Regions from separate parts of the Streptomyces sp. NPDC001781 genome, predicted to be linked through region 3. Evidence: riboswitches for the same ligand, from Rfam matches in the RefSeq annotation. Region 3 holds a riboswitch; each other region holds the start of a gene.
The links. Region 3 has a riboswitch for cyclic di-AMP ahead of ACWCV3_RS17060 (transglycosylase family protein). Riboswitches for the same ligand answer to the same signal wherever they lie in the genome.

Region 1: linked by a shared signal. The riboswitch ahead of ACWCV3_RS23815 (M23 family metallopeptidase) and the one ahead of ACWCV3_RS17060 (transglycosylase family protein) in region 3 are both predicted to bind cyclic di-AMP.
Region 2: linked by a shared signal. The riboswitch ahead of ACWCV3_RS24485 (M23 family metallopeptidase) and the one ahead of ACWCV3_RS17060 (transglycosylase family protein) in region 3 are both predicted to bind cyclic di-AMP.

What each region holds. Positions count from the first base shown of each region.
Region 1 is NZ_JBSFFI010000030.1:15,595-22,220, reverse strand. It holds gene ACWCV3_RS23835 (N-acetylmuramoyl-L-alanine amidase) at 1-830, opposite strand, end outside; gene ACWCV3_RS23830 (SCO4225 family membrane protein) at 1,000-1,389, opposite strand; gene ACWCV3_RS23825 (dihydrofolate reductase family protein) at 1,559-2,692, shown strand; tRNA gene ACWCV3_RS23820 (tRNA-Met) at 2,758-2,831, shown strand; cyclic di-AMP (ydaO/yuaA leader) riboswitch at 3,092-3,259, shown strand; gene ACWCV3_RS23815 (M23 family metallopeptidase) at 3,269-4,309, shown strand; gene ACWCV3_RS23810 (aldo/keto reductase) at 4,400-5,347, shown strand; gene ACWCV3_RS23805 (PrsW family intramembrane metalloprotease) at 5,459-6,626, opposite strand, start outside.
Region 2 is NZ_JBSFFI010000032.1:8,796-15,421, forward strand. It holds gene ACWCV3_RS24470 (bifunctional acetate--CoA ligase family protein/GNAT family N-acetyltransferase) at 1-1,815, opposite strand, end outside; gene ACWCV3_RS24475 (HPr family phosphocarrier protein) at 2,000-2,281, shown strand; gene ACWCV3_RS24480 (GntR family transcriptional regulator) at 2,463-3,146, opposite strand; gene ACWCV3_RS24485 (M23 family metallopeptidase) at 3,331-4,074, opposite strand; cyclic di-AMP (ydaO/yuaA leader) riboswitch at 4,087-4,240, opposite strand; gene ACWCV3_RS24490 (M16 family metallopeptidase) at 4,472-5,860, opposite strand; gene ACWCV3_RS24495 (M16 family metallopeptidase) at 5,857-6,626, opposite strand, start outside.
Region 3 is NZ_JBSFFI010000016.1:79,507-86,132, reverse strand. It holds gene ACWCV3_RS17075 (nucleoside triphosphate pyrophosphohydrolase) at 1-200, shown strand, start outside; gene ACWCV3_RS17070 (cytochrome P450 family protein) at 320-1,663, shown strand; gene ACWCV3_RS17065 (transglycosylase family protein) at 1,787-2,824, shown strand; cyclic di-AMP (ydaO/yuaA leader) riboswitch at 3,007-3,185, shown strand; gene ACWCV3_RS17060 (transglycosylase family protein) at 3,190-3,891, shown strand; gene eno (phosphopyruvate hydratase) at 4,221-5,507, shown strand; gene ACWCV3_RS17050 (FtsB family cell division protein) at 5,659-6,135, shown strand; gene ACWCV3_RS17045 (DUF501 domain-containing protein) at 6,182-6,626, shown strand, end outside.

The sequences.
Region 1 (6,626 bases), on a different contig from region 3:
GGGCTGATGGATTCGTCCGCCTTCCACCCCGAGCGCGGGATGATCGGCGGGCTGGGGACGGTGGAGCTCGGCGCGGCCGGGACGGACACGGACGCGGAGGGAGAGGCGGTGTCCGAGGGCGGTGCCGACGCGCTCTGGGACGCCGGGGGCGACTCGGCGGGCGGCTCGGTCGGCTGGTCCGGCGAGGATTCGGCGGCCGAGGGTTCGGCGGTGGTCGCGTCCGGCGGGGCGGGCTCGGTGGTGGCGACGTCCGTGGGGTCCGGTGTCCCGGCCGGGCTGTCGGTGGCGGTGGGCTCTCCGGTGTCGTCGGGCCCGTCCACGACGTAGGCGGCGGGCTCGGTGTCACCCCCGGTGTTCTTCCCGCCCGCCGTGATCATGTCGAGGCGGAGCCCCGCCGGCAGCTTCGTGGTGGCCCTGCCGTCGATCCGCACCTCGACGCCGTCCGACAGTCCCACCCACGCGGGCTCGGTGCCGCCGCGCGAGGCGTGCTGCTCGCCCGCACCCCGGTCGCTGTCCAGCAGCAGCCAGCGCGACCACTTCCCGGACGCCACGGCCCGCGAGCGCACCTCCACCTTCCCGGCCAGCCTGGCGGAGGGTTTCTCCCAGCTCACCCCGAGCATGCTGAACGGCTCGGCGTCCCGGCGGGCGAGCACCGCGCCGGTGCCGTCCCCCCGGGCGTCCAGCGCGGCCGACCGTACCCGGTCCCGTACCGGGGCGACGGCGCTCGTCCCGTCGTGCCCGGGGTCCCCGCCGCTCACCCCCTGCACGACCAACGTCCCGCACACGGCCGCCGCGACGGCCGCCCCCGTCCCCCACCAACGTGCCCTCATACCGGTTCGGACGCCTTTCCCCGCAGTGACTGGTCCATGGAGCCTTCACGAATCCCCCCTCCCCAGGAGGTTCGGTGAAGGGCATGATCGGAGGCTGACCGTACCTGATGAGGTCATGCCATCAATTGGGTTATACATTTTTTCCGTGGTCCATACCTGACCGGGAGACTCAGCGCCGCAGCGCACGCGCGAGCCGTCCGAGCAGCACGGCGTTGCAGAGACCGGCCAGGGCGGTACCGGCGGCGAAGACCGCCAGGCTCAGCGCGCCGTTCCCCAGGGGCCCGGACACCGTGATGGCGACGATGCTGAGCGGAGCCGTGGCCATGAGCGGCCAGATCCCGGCGAAACCGGGGTCGGGTGACAGACACACGGCCCAGAGGAAGAACCCGATCGCCGCCGCGACCACGGCGAGGTACCCGCGCGAGAGCCAGTTGTCCACGGCTGATGCCAGCAGTACCCGCACCCGCTGCCGGGGACGTGCGCCGGCGGATCCGAACCCCGAGAGCCGGGTGCCGGTGGCGAGGACGAAGAGGCGGCGCGGGCGGATGGCGTGCGGCATCGAGGTCTCCTTGTGGTCGCTGGTCCCACAGTGGGGCCGCGCCGCCGGGCGGGGATGAGTAGCCGTACTCATCCCCGCCCGGGCAGGGCACACACCGGTACGGAGTACAAAGGGGGTGCCCGCCCGTGGAACCCCGAGTCCGCGGCCCAGAGTCCGGAAGAGCGCGCCGATGCCCTACCCCCATGTCCTGCTGTCCGCCGCCGTCTCGCTCGACGGGTACCTGGACGACACCGGCCCCGAGCGGCTGCTGCTCTCCGGCCCCGCCGACTTCGACCGCGTGGACGAGGTGCGGGCCTCGGTGGACGCGATCCTCGTGGGCGCCGGGACCATCCGCGCCGACAACCCCCGGCTCCTGGTCAACTCGCCCGCACGCCGGGCCGCGCGGGTGGCCGAGGGGCGGGCGGAGTACCCGCTGAAGGTGACCGTCTCCGGGTCCGGCGATCTGGACCCGGCCGCCCGCTTCTGGCACACCGGCGGCGAGAAGCTCCTCTACACGACCGACGCGGGCGCGCAACGGGCCGCGGGGCTCCTCGGGGACAGCGCCGACGTGGTCCCGCTCGGCACGGCCCTCGACTGGCGTGCGCTGCTCACGCACCTGCACGACGTGCGCGGGGTACGCCGGCTGATGGTGGAGGGCGGCGGCACCGTGCACACCCAGCTCCTCCGGCAGGGCCTCGCCGACGAACTCCAGCTCGTCCTCGCCCCGCTCCTCGTCGGCGACCCGGCAGCCCCCCGCCTCTTCGGCCCCGGCGCGTACCAGGGCGGCCGGCTGCGGCTGACCGGCACCCGCCGGATCGAGGACGTCGTCCTGATGCGCTACGAGCCCACCGCCCCCGGCGCCGGCCCGCTGGACACCGCCGCCGACCGGCACTGGCTGCGCACCGCCTGCGAGCTGGCGGCGCTCTGCCCGCCCTCGGACACGGCCTTCAGCGTCGGCGCGGTCGTCGTCGCGGCGGACGGCACCGAACTGGCGCGCGGCTTCTCCCGCGAGGGCGGCGACCCTGTGGTCCACGCCGAGGAGGCCGCGCTCGCCAAGCTGGACCCGGCCGACCCGCGCCTGCCCGGCGCCACCGTCTACAGCAGCCTGGAGCCCTGCGCCCACCGAGCCTCCCGGCCCGTCCCGTGCGCCGGGCTGATCCTGGCCGCGGGGGTACGCAGAGTGGTCACCGCCTGGCGTGAGCCGGACACCTTCGTCACCGCGGCCGACGGTGCGGGTCTGCTGGCCGCCGAGGGCGTGGAGGTGGTGACGGTGCCCGGGTACGCCGCTCTCGCACAGCGGCCGAACGCCCACCTTGCGCACTGAGGCCCACGTCACGGCCCCATGTGTGCGCCGGACCCCGCGGATGACGTATGCTTGAGACACAACGACGCGGGGTGGAGCAGCTCGGTAGCTCGCTGGGCTCATAACCCAGAGGTCGCAGGTTCAAATCCTGTCCCCGCTACTGAAAACTCAGGGCCGGAATCCATTCAATGGATTCCGGCCCTGAGTGCTTTCCGGGACGGCTGGTGTTTTTGAGTCACCAGCGAAACCCCTGTGACTCCTGAAGCGCGGTCAACTCGACCTGTTCGTGCCGTTCCTGGCCGTTTCACCCCCCGTCAGAAGGTGAAACGATCAAGCCGAACGGGCTTGGAATCCGGTGCGCGTGTCTATTAACGTTCGATAACGCAGCGCGGTCGTTACAGCCGTCAGCAGAGACGGCGCCGTGCGCACACGCCGAATCCCGCGAGGGAACCGGGGACCCACCACTTTGGGGTGAATCGCGCCCTGTCCGCCGTGCACCACCCCTGGTGCACGCCGGGTTTACGCGCGTAGGAGACCTTCCTTCTCCGAACCCGTCAGCTAACCCGGTAGGCGGAGGAGGGAAAGGAGTGCGCCCGCGTGGCGTCCAACCGGCCTGCCCCACAAGTCCCGTTCGCGCCGGACGCGAGTGAGCCCTTTGCCTACGGCGCCCCCCGTGCCGATGGCGGCGCGTGGGAGGAGTGGAACCCCACCGAGGAGTCCGTTTCCCTCGGTGCCGCCGCACGCGGCCGCCACCGGGTGGCCAAGCAGCGCGGCGGCGGACTCGCCCGCAGTTCCACCGTGCTCGGTGTCGGTGTCGTCGCCGCCGTCGGCGCGGGTGGCATGGCGAGCGCCCACACCGGCAAGCCGCCCGTGTCCATCGCGATGCCCGACCTGCCCTCCGTGGACTCCCTGATCGACGGGCACCACCACACGCAGACGCCCGCCGCCTCCCTGGCCGGTGTCGCCACCGCCACGGCCACCGCCGCCGGCGAGGACTCCACCGCCGACGCGGGCGAGGCGCTGCGCAACCGGATCATGGCCCAGGCGGAGCGGCAGCAGAGCAAGGCCGACAGCCGGGCCACCGCGGCGGCCGTCGCCAGGGCCGACCAGCAGGCCGCGGAGGCCGCCGCCAAGGCGGTCGAGGAAGCCTCCGTGAAGGCCGCCGCGGCCAAGGAGAAGGCGGAGGCCGACGCCGAGAAGAAGGCGGAAGCGGCCCGGCTCGCCACGCTGGCCAAGCAGTACACGCTGCCGACCTCCTCGTACACGATCACCTCGACCTTCGGGCAGGCCGGCTCGATGTGGTCCTCCGGGTACCACACCGGGCTCGACTTCGCCGCGCCCACCGGCACGCTGATCAAGGCGATCCACAGCGGCACGATCACCGAGGCCGGCTGGGCCGGGTCGTACGGCTACCGCACGGTCCTCACCTTGGACGACGGCACCGAGCTGTGGTTCTGCCACCAGTCCTCGATCAGCGTGAGCGCCGGGCAGAAGGTGTCCACCGGCGAGGTCATCGGCCGTGTCGGCGCCACCGGCAACGTCACCGGTCCGCACCTGCACCTCGAGGTCCATCCCGGCGGTCAGCCCACCGGTACCGACCCGGGCGCGTGGCTGCGGAGCAAGGGGCTCACCCCCTGAGGCGGACGCGGCCCGGGGGTCCTGGCGTGGCGTGACCGGGTCCCGGCCCCTAACCGGAATGGACGGTACCGGGGTGGTCGTTGAGCAGGCATGACCGCTTCTCCGCGCAAACTCGGCTCCTCCTCCCTCGAGGTCTTCCCGCTGGCCCTCGGTGGCAACGTCTTCGGCTGGACCGCCGACCGGGACACGTCCTTCGCCGTCCTGGACGCCTATCGCGGCGCGGGCGGCAACTTCATCGACACCGCGGACGTCTACTCGGCCTGGGCCGAGGGCAACGAGGGCGGGGAGTCCGAGACGATCATCGGTGAGTGGGTGCGGGCCAGGGGGGTCCGCGACCAGGTCGTCATCGCCACCAAGGTCAGCCAGCATCCCGAGTTCCAGGGCCTCGGCGCCGCCAACATCAAGGCCGCCGCCGACGCTTCCCTGCGGCGTCTCGGTACCGATCACATCGACCTCTACTACACCCACTTCGACCAGCCCGAGGTGCCCGTCGAGGAGATCATCGGTGCGCTGGACGAGCTGGTGCGGGCGGGGAAGGTGCGGTACATCGGGGCGTCCAACATCAGCGCCGAGCGGCTGAAGGAGTCGCTGGAGTTCTCCGAGCGCTCGGGCCTGGCGCGGTACGTCGCGCTCCAGCCGCACCACAACCTCGTCTCGCGGGACACGTACGAGGGTCCGCTGCAGGACGTCGCCGCTCGCGAGGGGCTCTCGGCCGTGCCGTACTTCGCGCTCGCGTCGGGCTTCCTCACCGGTAAGTACCGGCCGGGGGCGGCGGTGGACAGCGCGCGGGCGGGTTCCGCGGCCAGGCATCTCGGCTCCGAGCGGGGGCAGCGGGTGCTGGCAGCGCTGGACGAGGTCGCCTCGGCCCATGACACCGCGGTGGCCACGGTCGCGCTGGCCTGGCTCGCCGCCCAGCCGACGGTCGCCGCGCCCATCGCCTCGGCCCGCACCGTGGACCAGCTCCCGGCGCTCCTGGACGTGGCTGAGCTTCGGCTGACGGCCGCGGAGCTGGAGTCGCTGACGGAGGCGTCCGCCTGAGATGAGCGGCCCCGGCCTCGCGGGTACGGGCTGGTCGCCGCCCCCTGCGATGCCGTGCCGGCCCCGCGTCCCTGAGGCACCGCCGTCGCCCCCCAGGGCGCACGAAGGACCCTAGGTGCGGTACGGGTTGTAGCCCGCGTACGGGGGTGCCGGGTGGCCGTAGCGCTGCCAGTAGGTGACGGGAGCGGGGGGCGGCGCCGTCAGGTGGGCCGCGTACTCCAGGGCCGGGCGGGAGAGGGACCGGGTTCGCCAGAGGGCCGTGAGGAGTTCGTGCTCCCGGGCGGCGAAGTCGGGGCCCACGCGGCCCGCGCGGGCGCGGTGGCGCAGCAGGGCCAGTTCCGTGGCGGCGGTCTCGTAGCGGACCACCGCGCGGGCGGCCGGGCGCCCACCCAGGAAGCGGCGGGCGTGGTCGCGGGCCAGGCGCCGGGCGCGCAGCGAACCGAGGGCGAAGGGCTCGGCGGGGGCGAGCCAGCCGGCGTAGACGTAGACGGGGAGTTCCTCGCGGGCCACGCGGAGTTCGCGCTGCCGGGAGCGGATCAGCAGCCAGGCCAGCAGGCCGAACGCGGGGGCCATGAAGCCGCCGTAGACGACGAGGAAGCCGAACTGGCCGAAGGCGGCCGAGCCGTTCCACAGGGCGTGCATGCTCATGGCCAGCAGGAGACCGCCCACCGGGAAGAGCCAGCGCAGCCGGCGCCCGCGGGGCAGCGCGGCCAGACCGAAGCCGATGCCGGTGAACACGGTGAACAGGGGATGGGCGAACGGCGACATCACCCCGCGCACGAAGAACGTCGCGGCGGTCACCGAGACGATGCCCGTGGTGCCGATGGACTGGTCGGTGCCGAAGGCGTTGCCCAGGTACAGGATGTTCTCGGTGAACGCGAACCCGGTCGCGGTCACCCCGGCTATCGCCGCGCCCCCGACCGGCCCCGTGAAGTCGCGTCTGCGGAAGACGAACACGAGCAGCACGGCGGCGGCCTTCGCGGACTCCTCCACCACCGGGGCGACCACCGTCGCGCCGAGCGTGTCCGCGCCTGACGGGTCGGCGGTCGCGGTGGCGATCCAGTGGGTGGCGAAGCTGTTGGCGACGATGGCGATCAGCGCCGCCGCGCAGGCCCCCCACGCGAAGGCGAACAGCAGATTCCGCCAGGGGCCGGGCCGTACCCGGTCCAGCCAGCGGAACGCGGCTGTCAGCCAGGGCACAGGCACCACGGCCAGACCCAGCCCGACGAGGAACCCCTCCGTACCGGTCTGCCGCCGCACCAGCGCCAGGATCACCAGA
Region 2 (6,626 bases), on a different contig from region 3:
GACCAGCACCGGCTTGCCCGGCACCGCGGCGGCGGCCGAGCGCAGCGCCTCCGCCAGTTCGGCGTCGTCCGGCGAGCCCTCACCGATGGCGGGGATGGCGGTGACCACGACGGCGTCGCAGGTGTCGTCCGCGAGGGCGTGGGCGAGCGCCCGGTGGAAGTCGGCGGCGGTGGCGCCGGTGGTCAGGTCCAGCGGGCGGGAGGGCCGCAGCCCCTCCGCGAGGCAGCGGTCGTAGGTGAGGACGCCGAGGGACTCGGAGTTGCCGAGGATGGTGACGCGCGGCCCGGCGGGCAGCGGCTGGCGGGCCAGCAGCAGCCCGGCGTCGACCAGTTCGGTGATGGTGTCGACCCGGATCACCCCGGCCTGCCGCAGCAGCGCGGACACGGTGGCGTGCGGGAGCCGGGTGGCCTGTACGGCGTGCCCCTGCGGCGCGGATCCCGCGCCCTGCACCACGACGAGCGGCTTGGCGGCGGCGGTGCGCCGGGCGAGCCGGGTGAACTTGCGGGGGTTGCCGATGGACTCCAGGTACATGAGGACGACATCGGTGTCGGGGTCGTCGAACCAGTACTGGAGGAGGTCGTTGCCGGAGACGTCCGCGCGGTTGCCCGAGGAGACGAAGGTGGAGACGCCCGTGACCCCGGTGACCCCTCCCCCGCGCCGGTGCAACCGGGAGAGGAGGGCTATGCCGATGGCACCGGACTGGGCGAACATCCCGATACGGCCGGGCCGGGGCATCTCCGGCGCGAGGGAGGCGTTGAGCCGTACCTCCTCGGCGGTGTTGATGACGCCGAAGGCGTTGGGGCCGATGATCCGCATGCCGTAAGCCCGCGCCTGCCGGACCAGCGCCCGCTGGCGCTCCCGCCCCTCGGGCCCGCTCTCCGCGTACCCGGCGGACAGCACGACGAGTCCCTGCACCCCGTGTTCACCGCACTCGGCGACCACCGCGGGCACCACGTCGGCGGGCACGGCGACCACGGCCACGTCCACCGGGCCCTCGATCCCCCGGACCGAGCGGCGGGCGGGCACCCCGTCGATCTCGTGACAGTCTTCCGCGAAGGCGTTGTTGACCGCGTACAGCGGGCCCGCGTACCCCGCGGCCCGGATGTTGCCGAGGACGCTGCGGCCGACCCCGCCGGGCGCACGGCCCACCCCGATCACGGCCACGGAACCGGGGGCGAGCAGCCGCCGCACCGAGTGGGCCTCGGCGCGCTGCTCCCTCGCGAGCTGCACGGCCATCGAGCGGTCGGTCGGTTCGAGCCCGAACTCCAGCCGGACCACGCCGTCCTCGAAGCTGCGCTTCTGGGTGTAACCGGCGTCGGTGAACACCTTGATCATCTTGGTGTTGGCGGGCAGCACCTCGGCGGCGAAGCGCCGGATACCGCGCTCACGGGCGACGGCCGCGATGTGCTCCAGCAGCGCGGAGGCCACACCCCGGCCCTGGTGGGCGTCCTGCACCAGGAAGGCGACCTCGGCCTCGTCGGCCGGGGCCGAGGCGGCCATGCCGTCGGCGCCGATGCGGTCGTAGCGTACGGTGGCGATGAACTCGCCTCCGACGGTGGCGGCGAGCCCCACCCGGTCCACGAAGTCGTGATGCGTGAAGCGGTGCACGTCCTTGGCGGACAGGCGCGGGTACGGCGCGAAGAAGCGGTAGTACTTCGACTCGTCGGACACCTGCTCGTAGAAGCTGACGAGACGGTCGGCGTCGTCGGCGGTGATGGGCCGGATGCGCGCGGTACCGCCGTCGCGCAGCACCACGTCCGCCTCCCAGTGGGCGGGATAATCGTGCCGGTCCTGCCGGTCCGCCGGGGTCTGCATGGGCCCAGGGTACGGCTCGCACGGGCGTACGGCGCGAGGCGGTGCGCGGGACACGGAAGCCGGAGCGAGGCCGCGGCCCGACGGCCGGTACGGAGAGGTTCCGGAACGGTGAAGTGCCGCTCCGGACACGGTTCCCCGTGTGGGAAACTGGTCTAGACAACCTGAGACTGAAGGGCAGCATCACATGGCTGAGCGCCGCGTCAACGTCGGCTGGGCCGAGGGCCTCCACGCCCGCCCCGCTTCCATCTTCGTCCGAGCCGCCACGGCCACAGGCGTCCCGGTCACGATCGCCAAGTCCGGCGGCATCCCGGTCAACGCGGGCTCGATGCTGGCCGTCCTGGGCCTGGGCGCCCAGGGTGGCGAGGAGATCGTCCTGGCCTCCGACGCCGACGACGCGGAGGCCGCGCTGGACCGGCTGGCCAAGCTGGTCGCCGAGGGTCTGGACGAGCTGCCCGAGACGGTCTGACCCCGTTCTCGGCGAAAAGCCGCGTCGCCCCCTTCAGCGGGCGGCGCGGCTTTTCGCTTTCACGGGCGCGGCGTACAGGGGGGAGCACCGAACGGGGTGCCGTCAAAAATTGCCGGCACCCCGGAACAAGGCAGCACAATTACCCGGCACGCGAATATCCCCCTTGTATACAGCGCCCGTGTTAATTCCGGAGTTCCGCTGTGTTTACAGCATGTTGCGCGCGCCGGGCCCGGCTGGCGGCGGGGGTGCGCAACCGGTGGGCCGGGGTCGCGCGCTCGGTGTGCAGCGCCATGACCGCCCGCGCGCGTTCGCCGTCACCGCGTGCCACGGCGTCCACGATCGCGCCGTGCTCCGCCCAGGTCTCCGGCGGGCCGGCCGGGCTCTCCTCGACGTACATCCACGCGATCTTGTGGCGGAGCAGGGTGAGCGCCGAGGTCAGCGCGTGGCTGCCGCACGCCTGGGCGAGCGTCTCGTGGAACCAGCCGTCCAGCGCGCGCAGGTCGCCGCTGCCGCCGAGCCTCGCCCGCTCCCTGCCCAGTCCGACCAGGCCACGCAGCACCTTCAGATGGGCCTCGGTGCGTCGCTGGGCGGCCCGCGCGGCACCGAGGGGCTCCAGCAGCAGGCGCATCTCCAGCAGGTCGGCGGCCTCCTGTTCGGAGGGCTCGGCCACACAGGCGCCCGCGTGGCGCCGGGTGACCACGAAGCCCTCGGCCTCCAGCGTGCGCAGCGCCTCGCGGACGGGGACGCGGGAGACGCCGTAGCGGCGGGCGAGCACCTCCTCGGTGAGCCGGCCGCCGCGCTCGTGGGTTCCGGCGACGATGTCGTCCCGGATCGCCGTGCACACCGAGTGCGCCGGAATACGCATGACCCACCTCCGCCTCAATGCCCGTGAAACGCCGACCACAGCGCCTTTCCCGTGACTCTATGGCAATGCGCGAGGATTTCCGACGGCGTACCGAAATCCATGGCTGGTTTTTGGACAGCGTCCGCGGGAAAGTTCAGCGAAAAGCCCCGGCCGGGTTGGGCCGGGGCTTTCACGGGACCGGGGGTCAGACGTTCACGCCGTGCTTGCGGAGGTAGGCGACGGGGTCGATGTCGGACCCGTAGTCGGGGCCGGTGCGGGCCTCGAAGTGCAGATGCGGGCCGGTGACGTTGCCGGTGGCGCCGGAGAGGGCGATCTGCTGGCCCGGGATGACGCGCTGGCCGACGGTGACGCCGATGGACGACAGGTGGCCGTACTGGGTGTACATGCCGTCGGCCATCCTGATCACGATCTCGTTGCCGTAGGCGCCGCCCCAGCCGGTGGAGACCACGGTGCCCGCCCCGGCCGCGTGGACCGTGGTGCCGCTGGCGGCGTGGAAGTCGATGCCGGTGTGCGAACCGGACGACCACAGGGAGCTGGAGGACTGGTAGGCGGTGGAGACGTAGGAGCCGGTGATCGGCATGACGAAGGAGTTGAGACGCTCGCGCTCGGCCTTGCGGGCGGCGCGCTCCTTGGCCTCGCGGGCCCGCTCGGCGGCGGCGCGCTCGGCGGCCTCCTCGGCGGCCCTGCGCTCGGCGGTCGCCTTCTGGGCGGTGGCCTGCGCGGCGATCTCGTCGGCGAGGGTGTCGCTGACGGCGATGACGGGGGTGAGGCCGGTGTTCTCGACGGAGTTGTCCGCGGCGATCGCCGGGGAGGCCGCGAGGGTGCCGACGACACCGGTGGTGAGGGCCGCCACACCGGCCGCAGTCGCGGTGGTGCGCTTGACCCGGCCGGGCTTGCGGTGCTTCCCGGTGGCGCACATGAACGCCATGAGCAGGCTGTTCCTTTCCTTCCCTCTCGCCTACCGGGTTAGCTGACGGGTTCGGAGCAGGAAGGTCTCCTACGGCCGCCCTCGCTCGCGCGCGGGCGCCCGATTCACCCCAGGGACTGCGGTGGGTCCCCGGCTCCCCCTGCGGGGGACTCGGCGATGGCTGTCCGGTGCCGCGGGCGCGGCGCACTGCCTGACGAACAGCCCGGAAGAAGCTAAAGGGGACGGGAGCGGATCTTCAAACGGGTCCGGACTTTTGTAGCGCATCCCACACTCCAGAGGGGTAACCTCCGCCCCAATCCGGACATTTGACGACCGGCGTTCGATACGACTTCCGAACACGGATGTGGGCCCCGACGGCTCATGCGCCGTCAGGGCCCACACGCGCCCACCTGGTCCGTTACTCGGCGGACACGACCTTCACCTCACCGATGCCGAGCGCCTCGACGGGCTCCTTGATCCGGGCGGCGTCGCCGACCAGGACCGTGACCAGCCGGTCGGCCGGGAAGGCGTTCACCACGGCGGCGGTGGCCTCCACGGTGCCGGTGGCGGCGAGCGTGCGGTACAGCTCCGCCTGGAAGTCGTCCGGCAGGTGCTGCTCGACCTGGTCGGCGAGGGTGCCGGCGACGGCCGCGGCCGTCTCGTACTTCAGCGGGGCCACGCCGACGAGGTTCTGCACGGCCACGTCCCGCTCGGCGTCGGTCAGGCCCTCGGCGGCCAGCGTGTGCAGCACGGTCCACAGGTCCGCCAGCGCGGGACCGGTGTTCGGCGTGTCCACGGAGCCGCTGATGGCGAGCATCGAGGCGCCGGTGCCGTCCGGGGCGGAGCGCAGCACCTGGCCGAAGGCGCGCACGCCGTAGGTGTAGCCCTTCTCCTCGCGCAGGACGCGGTCCAGGCGGGAGGTGAGCGTGCCGCCGAGGCAGTACGTGCCGAGCACCTGGGCGGGCCACACCCGGTCGTGCCGGTCGGAGCCGATCCGGCCGATGAGGAGCTGGGTCTGCACGGCGCCGGGCCGGTCCACGACGACCACGCGGCCGGTGTCGTCGGCGGTCACCGGCGGCACCGGGCGGGCCTGGCCGGGGGTGCCGGTCCAGGCTCCCAGGGTCTCGGCGAGCAGCGCGTCGAGGTCGATGCCGTCCAGGTCGCCGACGACCACCGCGGTGGCGGTGGCGGGGCGGACATGGCGGTCGTAGAAGGCACGGACGGCGCCCGCGTCGATCTTCGCGACGGTCTGCTCGGTGCCCTGGCGCGGCCGGGACATGCGCGCGGAGGCCGGGAACAGCTCCTTGGACAGCTCCTTCGCGGCGCGGCGGGCCGGGCTGGCCAGCTCGTGCGGGATCTCGTCCAGGCGGTTGCGGACCAGCCGCTCGATCTCGCTCTCCGCGAAGGCCGGGGCGCGCAGGGCGTCGGCCAGCAGGGTGAGGCCCTTCTCCAGACGGGAGGCGGGCACCTCCAGGCTGAGCCGGACGCCGGGGTGGTCGGCGTGCGCGTCCAGCGTGGCGCCGGCCCGCTCCAGTTCCGCGGCGAACTCCTCTGCGGAGTCCTTGTCAGTGCCCTCGGAGAAGGCGCGCGCCATGATCGTGGCGACACCGTCGAGACCGGCCGGCTCGGCGTCCAGGGGGGCGTCGAGCAGCACCTCGACGGCGACGACCTGCTGGCCGGGGCGGTGGCAGCGCAGCACGGTCAGACCGTTGTCCAGCGTGGAGCGCTCGGGCGCCGGGAACGCCCAGGGCCTGGCCTCGCCGGCCTGCGGCTGGGGGTGGAACTCCATGGGGGCGAGCTCGGTCACTTGGCCGTCTCCTCGTCGTCGTTGCCGGCCTCTACGGTGGCCTCGTGCTCCGGGTCGTCGGGCAGGCCGGTGTCCTCGACCGCCTCCGGGGACTTCGGCTCGTAGACGAGCACGGCGCGGTTGTCCGGGCGGAGGCGGGCCGCCGCGACCTCGCGGACCTCCTCGGGGGTGATGTCGAGAACGCGCCGGACGGCGGACAGGGCGAGCTGCGGGTCGCCGAACAGGACGGCGTACCGGCACAGTTCGTCGGCGCGGCCCGCGACGGTGCCGAGCCGGTCCAGCCACTCGCGCTCCAGCTGGGCCTGGGCGCGCTCCATCTCCTCCGGGGTGGGGCCCTGCTGCGCGAAGCGGGCCAGCTCCTCGTCGATGGCGGCCTCGATGACCGGGACCTCGACGTCGCCGGAGGTCTTCACGTCCAGCCAGCCCAGCGAGGGCGCGCCGGCCAGCCGGAGCAGACCGAAACCGGCGGCGACGGCCGTACGGTCGCGGCGCACCAGGCGGTTGTAGAGACGGGAGGACTCGCCGCCGCCGAGGACGGTGAGGGCGAGGTCGGCCGCGTCGGACGCGCGCGTGCCGTCCTCCGGGAGCCGGTAGGCGGCCATCAGCGCGCGTGCCGGGACCTCCTCCACGACGACCTCGCGCAGCTCGTCCCCGATGACCTCGGGCAGCGAGCCGTCGCGCGGGGCGGGCTTGCCGTCGTGGCCGGGGATGGAGCCGAAGTACTTCTCGATCCAGGCCAGCGTCTGCTCGGGGTCGATGTCGCCGA
Region 3 (6,626 bases):
CCTCCCGCGTCCGCACCGCCGGCCTGGACGTGCCCCTGCCCCAGGGCGACGGCATCGGATACGAACTGCTGGACCTGGCCGCCCGCGCCGAACAGGCGGGCGTCGACCCGGAAGCCGCCCTGAGAGCGGCTGCCCGCACCTACCGGGACGCGATACGCACCGCGGAGGGCGTACCCGCCCCGGACACCGGCACCGAGTAACCCCGCCGGCCCGGCCCGCACCGGCGCGGGCTCCCCACCAGCACAGAGCCCCCCTCCCGCAGACCCGAGGGAAAGGAGCCGACCCGCCTCCACCCCGGCCCGCCGGATACCGTCGGGGAGTGACCCAGCCGCACCAGCCCACCCCCGACGACCCCACCTCCGGAGCTCCCTCCCAGGCCCCGGCCCCGGACCTCTTCACCTGGGAGTTCGCCGCCGACCCCTATCCCGCCTACGCCTGGCTGAGGGAGCACGCTCCCGTGCACTGGACCAAGCTGCCCAGCGGGGTGGACGCGTGGCTGGTCACCCGGTACGCCGATGCCAAGCAGGCCCTGGCCGACCAGCGGCTCAGCAAGAACCCGGCGCACCACGCCGAGACCGCGCAGGCCAAGGGGAAGACCGGTATCCCCGGTGAGCGCAAGGCCGACCTGATGACCCACCTGCTGAACATCGATCCGCCGGACCACACCCGGCTGCGCCGGCTGGTCAGCAAGGCGTTCACCCCGCGCCGGGTGGCCGAGTTCGAGGGCCGGGTGCAGGAGCTGACGGACGACCTCATCGACCGGTTCGCCGAGCGGGGCTCGGCAGACCTCATCCACGAGTTCGCCTTCCCGCTGCCCATCTACGCCATCTGCGACCTGCTCGGCGTCCCGCGCGAGGACCAGGACGACTTCCGGGACTGGGCGGGGATGATGATCCGGCACGGCGGCGGGCCCAGGGGCGGGGTGGCGCGTTCGGTGAAGAGGATGCGGGGCTATCTCGCGGACCTCATCCACCGCAAGCGCCAGGCACTCCCCGCCGAGCCGGCGCCCGGCGAGGATCTCATCTCGGCGCTCATCCGGGCCTCCGACCACGGCGAGCACCTCACCGAGAACGAGGCCGCCGCCATGGCCTTCATCCTGCTGTTCGCGGGCTTCGAGACCACCGTCAACCTGATCGGCAACGGCACCTACGCGCTGCTCACCCACCCCGACGAGCGCCGCCGCCTCCAGCTCTCGCTGGCCGCCGGGGAGACGGGCCTGCTCCAGACCGGGGTGGAGGAACTCCTCCGCTACGACGGGCCGGTGGAGCTGGCGACCTGGCGTTACGCCACCGAGCCGCTCGCCATCGGCGGCCAGGACATCGCCGCCGGGGACCCGGTGCTGGTGGTCCTCGCGGCGGCGGACCGCGACCCGGAGCGCTTCACCGACCCCGACCTGCTGGACCTCGGCCGCCGCGACAACCAGCACCTGGGGTACGGACACGGCATCCACTACTGCCTGGGCGCCCCGCTCGCCAGGCTGGAGGGACAGACCGCGCTCGCCACCCTGCTCACCCGGCTGCCGGACCTCGCCCTCGCGGCCGATCCGGCCGACCTCCGCTGGCGCGGCGGGCTGATCATGCGTGGACTGCGCACCCTGCCGGTGGAGTTCACACCGGTCGGTCCCCGTCGTGAAACCACCTGTGACGGATGTTCAACTAAGTGATCTTCACGTGATCTCTGCGGCATGAACTTGTGACAAGTGTTCGTCTGACGCTACGTTCACCCATCAGCATGGCGCCGAGCACCACTCGCCACGCCGTACCGCTGTCGCACGAAAGGCAACCGCATGCTCTCCGGGAACGGTAGGCACCGTCGCCCCCGCCAGGCTCCGGCGCTCCTCGTCGCGGCCGGCGTCACCACGTCAGCCATCGCCATCCCGCTCCTCGGGGCGGCGAGCGCCGACGCGGCCGACGGCACCACCTGGGACAAGGTCGCCGAGTGCGAGAGCGGTGGCTCCTGGAGCGCCGACACCGGCAACGGTTATTACGGCGGCCTCCAGATATCCCAGGACGACTGGGACAAGTACGGCGGCACGCAGTACGCGGCCAGCGCCGACCAGGCCAGCCGTTCGCAGCAGATCTCGGTGGCCGAGAAGATCCTCGCCGACCAGGGCACCACCCACTGGGCCACCTGCGCCCTGCTCGCCGGACTGACCTCGAACTCCGGCTCGGTGGACGTCGACACGGGTGTGAGCGAGTCCCCCTCCGCCAGCCAGGGCGGTCCGGACGGGGGCGCCGGCAAGTCGAGCGAGACCCCTGGAGCGGGCGCTTCGTCCGATGGTTCCGACTCGTCCCGACCGGGCGACTCCTCCCCCTCGTCCCACTCGTCCGACTCCTCCGCCAAGGGCACCGGCAAGCCGTCCCCGAACGCGAGCGAGAAGGGTGCCTCGGGCGACGCCGGGAAGGATGCCGGTGCCGCCCGCTCCGACGCGTCCGCACCCCCGGCCGCCGGCCACGGGGACAAGGGGGTCGGTTCGCCCTCCACTGCCCCCGCGGCCGAGGACGACGAGTCGTGGGAGGACGGCGGCTCCTGGAGCCTCGTCGACACCGGCGACCTCGGCGGCGGCCGTCACCGCGGCGGCAGCGCCGACGAGAACGCGACGGAAGGTCAGCACACGGCCGGAACCGGTCGCCATGTCGCCGCCTCCGCGGGCACCTACACCGTCCGTGACGGCGACACCCTCGGCTCCATCGCCGACTCCCTTGACGTGGACGGCGGCTGGCAAGCCCTCTACTCCGCGAACAAGCAGGCCGTCGGTGCGGACCCGAACCATGTCGACCCGGGTCAGGCCCTGGAAGTGCCGGGCGAACAGGACTCCGAATAGCGGCATTTGACGCCCCGCTATACTGTTATATGTCCTATTTGGCGAAAGTGTGGGATGACTCTCAGAAGACCTGATCGTCTTTGAATTTCGCCGCGCGGCATGTCTACGGTCGGGACCGCTCGTCACCACGAGCCCCCGTGGCCGCAACGCCGAATCCTGCCAGCGGTCGTCGGGGACAGTCGTCGCGTCAAGCGCCGTAGGCAGGAGCGGGGGACCCAAGGTAGGTGCCCGGACCGGTGGCTGACACCGGAACGGGCTTGGGGTGGAGCCACGCCTTCCAGAAGTACCGGGGAGGGGTGGCCGGGCAACTCAACCGGCCCGAACCCGACAGCTCACCTCGCAGGCGTCGGTGAGGGGATCGATCCATGCTGTTCTCCAGCAAGGGCAAGCACCGTCGCCCGTCCAAGACCGTCCGTGTCCTCGCGCTCGCCGGTGTCGCCGGTGCCGCCGTCGCGGGCCCGGTGATGGCGTCGGGCAGCGCCTCCGCCGCCACCGGTTCCGAGTGGGACGCCGTCGCCCAGTGCGAGTCGGGCGGCAACTGGTCCATCAACACCGGCAACGGGTACTACGGCGGACTCCAGTTCTCCGCCTCCACCTGGGCCGCGTACGGCGGCACGCAGTACGCCGCCACCGCCGACAAGGCGGGCAAGGGGCAGCAGATCGCCGTCGCCGAGAAGGTGCTCTCCGCCCAGGGCAAGGGCGCCTGGCCGGTCTGCGGCACGGGCCTGTCCGGCGCGACGTACAGCGGTTCCGCCGCCCCGGCTCCCTCCACGGACGCCAAGACGGAGGACAAGGCCGCGGCCGGCACCTCCGACCGCGCCGCCGGCGGCCAGGCCGCCTCCCGGTCCACCGAGCGTCCGGACGTGAGCAGGACCGTCACCACGCCGACCGGTGGCAAGGTCAAGAAGGGCGACGGCGAGTACAAGGTCGTCAAGGGCGACACGCTCAGCTCCATCGCCGCCGAGCACAAGGTCGAGGGCGGCTGGAAGAAGCTGTACGACCTGAACAAGGACATCGTCGAGAAGGCCGACTTCATCTTCCCCGGCCAGATGCTGCACCTGAAGTAACCGCGACCCGCTCGGCGGACGGCCATCCTGCTGAGGCCGGCCCCGGGCTTCCGGTCCCGTCGACGGACCCCCCCCGCCCCGGTGCGCGTTCCCCCCGCGTGCCGGGGCGGTGCGCGTTCCATGCCGGTCCGGCGCGGCTGCCCGGCCGTCCGGAAGGTTTGCCCAGAACCCTTTGTTCCGGACGGGAACAATGGGTACCGTCTCCCTGTCCCACCCCGTCCACGAGGCGGTCGGTCGACGGCCGGCGCCCCTTGGACGGTTAGGCTCTAGACGCAAGGCATGCCATCCGGCGCACGCCCCGCACTCATCGCGTCACATCCATGAAGGAGATGCTCGTGCCGTCCATCGACGTCGTCGTAGCCCGGGAAATCCTGGACTCCCGAGGCAACCCCACGGTCGAGGTCGAGGTCGGCCTCGACGACGGCAGCACGGGTCGTGCCGCCGTCCCGTCCGGCGCCTCCACCGGTGCCTTCGAGGCCATCGAGCTGCGTGACGGTGACCCGAACCGCTACCAGGGCAAGGGTGTCGAGAAGGCCGTCCTCGCCGTCATCGAGCAGATCGGCCCCGAGCTGGTCGGCTACGACGCCACCGAGCAGCGCCTGATCGACCAGGCCATGTTCGACCTGGACGCCACCGACAACAAGGGCTCGCTCGGCGCCAACGCCATCCTCGGCGTCTCCCTCGCCGTCGCCCACGCCGCGTCCGAGGCCAGCGACCTGCCGCTCTTCCGCTACCTGGGCGGGCCCAACGCGCACCTGCTCCCGGTGCCGATGATGAACATCCTGAACGGCGGCTCGCACGCCGACTCCAACGTGGACATCCAGGAGTTCATGATCGCCCCGATCGGCGCGGAGTCCTTCTCCGAGGCCGTCCGCTGGGGCGCCGAGGTCTACCACACGCTCAAGAAGGTCCTGAAGCGCAAGGGCCTCGCCACCGGCCTCGGCGACGAGGGCGGCTTCGCGCCGAACCTCGGCTCCAACCGTGAGGCCCTCGACCTCATCCTCGAGGCCGTCAAGGAGGCCGGCTACGCCCCCGGCGAGCAGATCGCCCTCGCGCTCGACGTCGCCGCGTCCGAGTTCTACAAGGACGGCAAGTACCTCTTCGAGGGCAAGGAGCGCTCCGCCGCCGAGATGACGGAGTACTACGAGGAGCTGGTGGCGGCCTACCCGCTGGTCTCCATCGAGGACCCGCTGTTCGAGGACGACTGGGCGGGCTGGAAGGTCCTCACCGACCGCATCGGCGACAAGGTGCAGATCGTCGGCGACGACCTGTTCGTCACGAACCCCGAGCGTCTCGCCCGCGGCATCGAGGAGGGCGTCGCCAACGCCCTGCTGGTCAAGGTCAACCAGATCGGCTCGCTGACCGAGACCCTGGACGCCGTCGAGATGGCCCAGCGCAACGGCTACAAGTGCATGATGTCCCACCGCTCCGGTGAGACCGAGGACGTCACCATCGCCGACCTGGCCGTCGCCACCAACTGCGGCCAGATCAAGACCGGTGCCCCGGCCCGCTCCGAGCGCGTCGCCAAGTACAACCAGCTCCTGCGCATCGAGGAGATCCTCGACGACGCCGCGGTCTACGCCGGCCGCAGCGCCTTCCCGCGCTTCAAGGGCTGACCCCCGGCGGGTCCGCGCGAGCCGGCCCCGCCCCGTCGTACGTACGTCCCCGGACCCGGTCCCGTACCGTGTCCGGGGACGTACGCGCGTGTGAGCCCAGCGGCACGCGCACAGCACAAGACGCACAGGCACAGTGGAGGCGGAGAGCCAGATGGCCGCGAGGGACCGGGACCGTTTCTCCACCACGACCAGGCTGCGGCTGCTCGGTGAGCAGACGGCGGCCCGCGTCTACCGCTCCCAGACCAAGCGGCAGGCCCGCCGTTCCCGCCTCACCGGCCGCGCCGCCCTGCTGGCCCTGGTGCTGTGCTCGATGATCGTGGCGCTCGCCTACCCGATGCGGCAGTACGTCTCCCAGCGTGCCGAGATCGCGGACCTGAAGCACCGCCAGGAGCAGGCCCGGGCCCGCGTCGAGCAGCTCAGGGACGTCAAGGCCCGCTGGCAGGACGACGCCTACGCCGAACAGCAGATCCGGCGCAGGCTGCACTATGTGATGCCCGGTGAGACCGGATACGTCGTGATCGATCCGGGCGCGGCCCAGCAGTCCCGCACCGACCGCGGCGCCGCCCACCGGCCCTGGTACGCCAACGTCTGGGACGGCGTCGACAAGTCCGACGCCTCCGACCAGTGACCGGCACCCGCCGGTGACCGACGACAAGCCACTTACGGAAGCAGTCATGGAAACGCCCCCGCCCCACACCCCGCGCACCGAGCCCACCGAGGCGGACATCGCCGCCTTCGAGCTCCAGCTCGGCCGCCCGCCGCGCGGCCTGCGGGCCATCGCCCACCGCTGCCCCTGCGGCCAGCCGGACGTCGTGGAGACCGCGCCCCGGCTGCCCGACGGCACGCCCTTCCCGACGACGTACTACCTGACGTGCCCCCGTGCCGCCTCGGCCATCGGCACGCTGGAGGCCAACGGCGTCATGAAGGAGATGACCGAGCGGCTGCAGACCGACCCGGAGCTGGCCGCGGCCTACCGGGCCGCGCACGAGGACTACATCCGGCGCCGGGACGAGATCGAGGTGCTGGCGGGCTTCCCCAGCGCGGGCGGCATGCCCGACCGGGTGAAGTGCCTGCACGTCCTGGTCGCCCACTCGCTGGCCGCCGGACCGGGCGTGAACC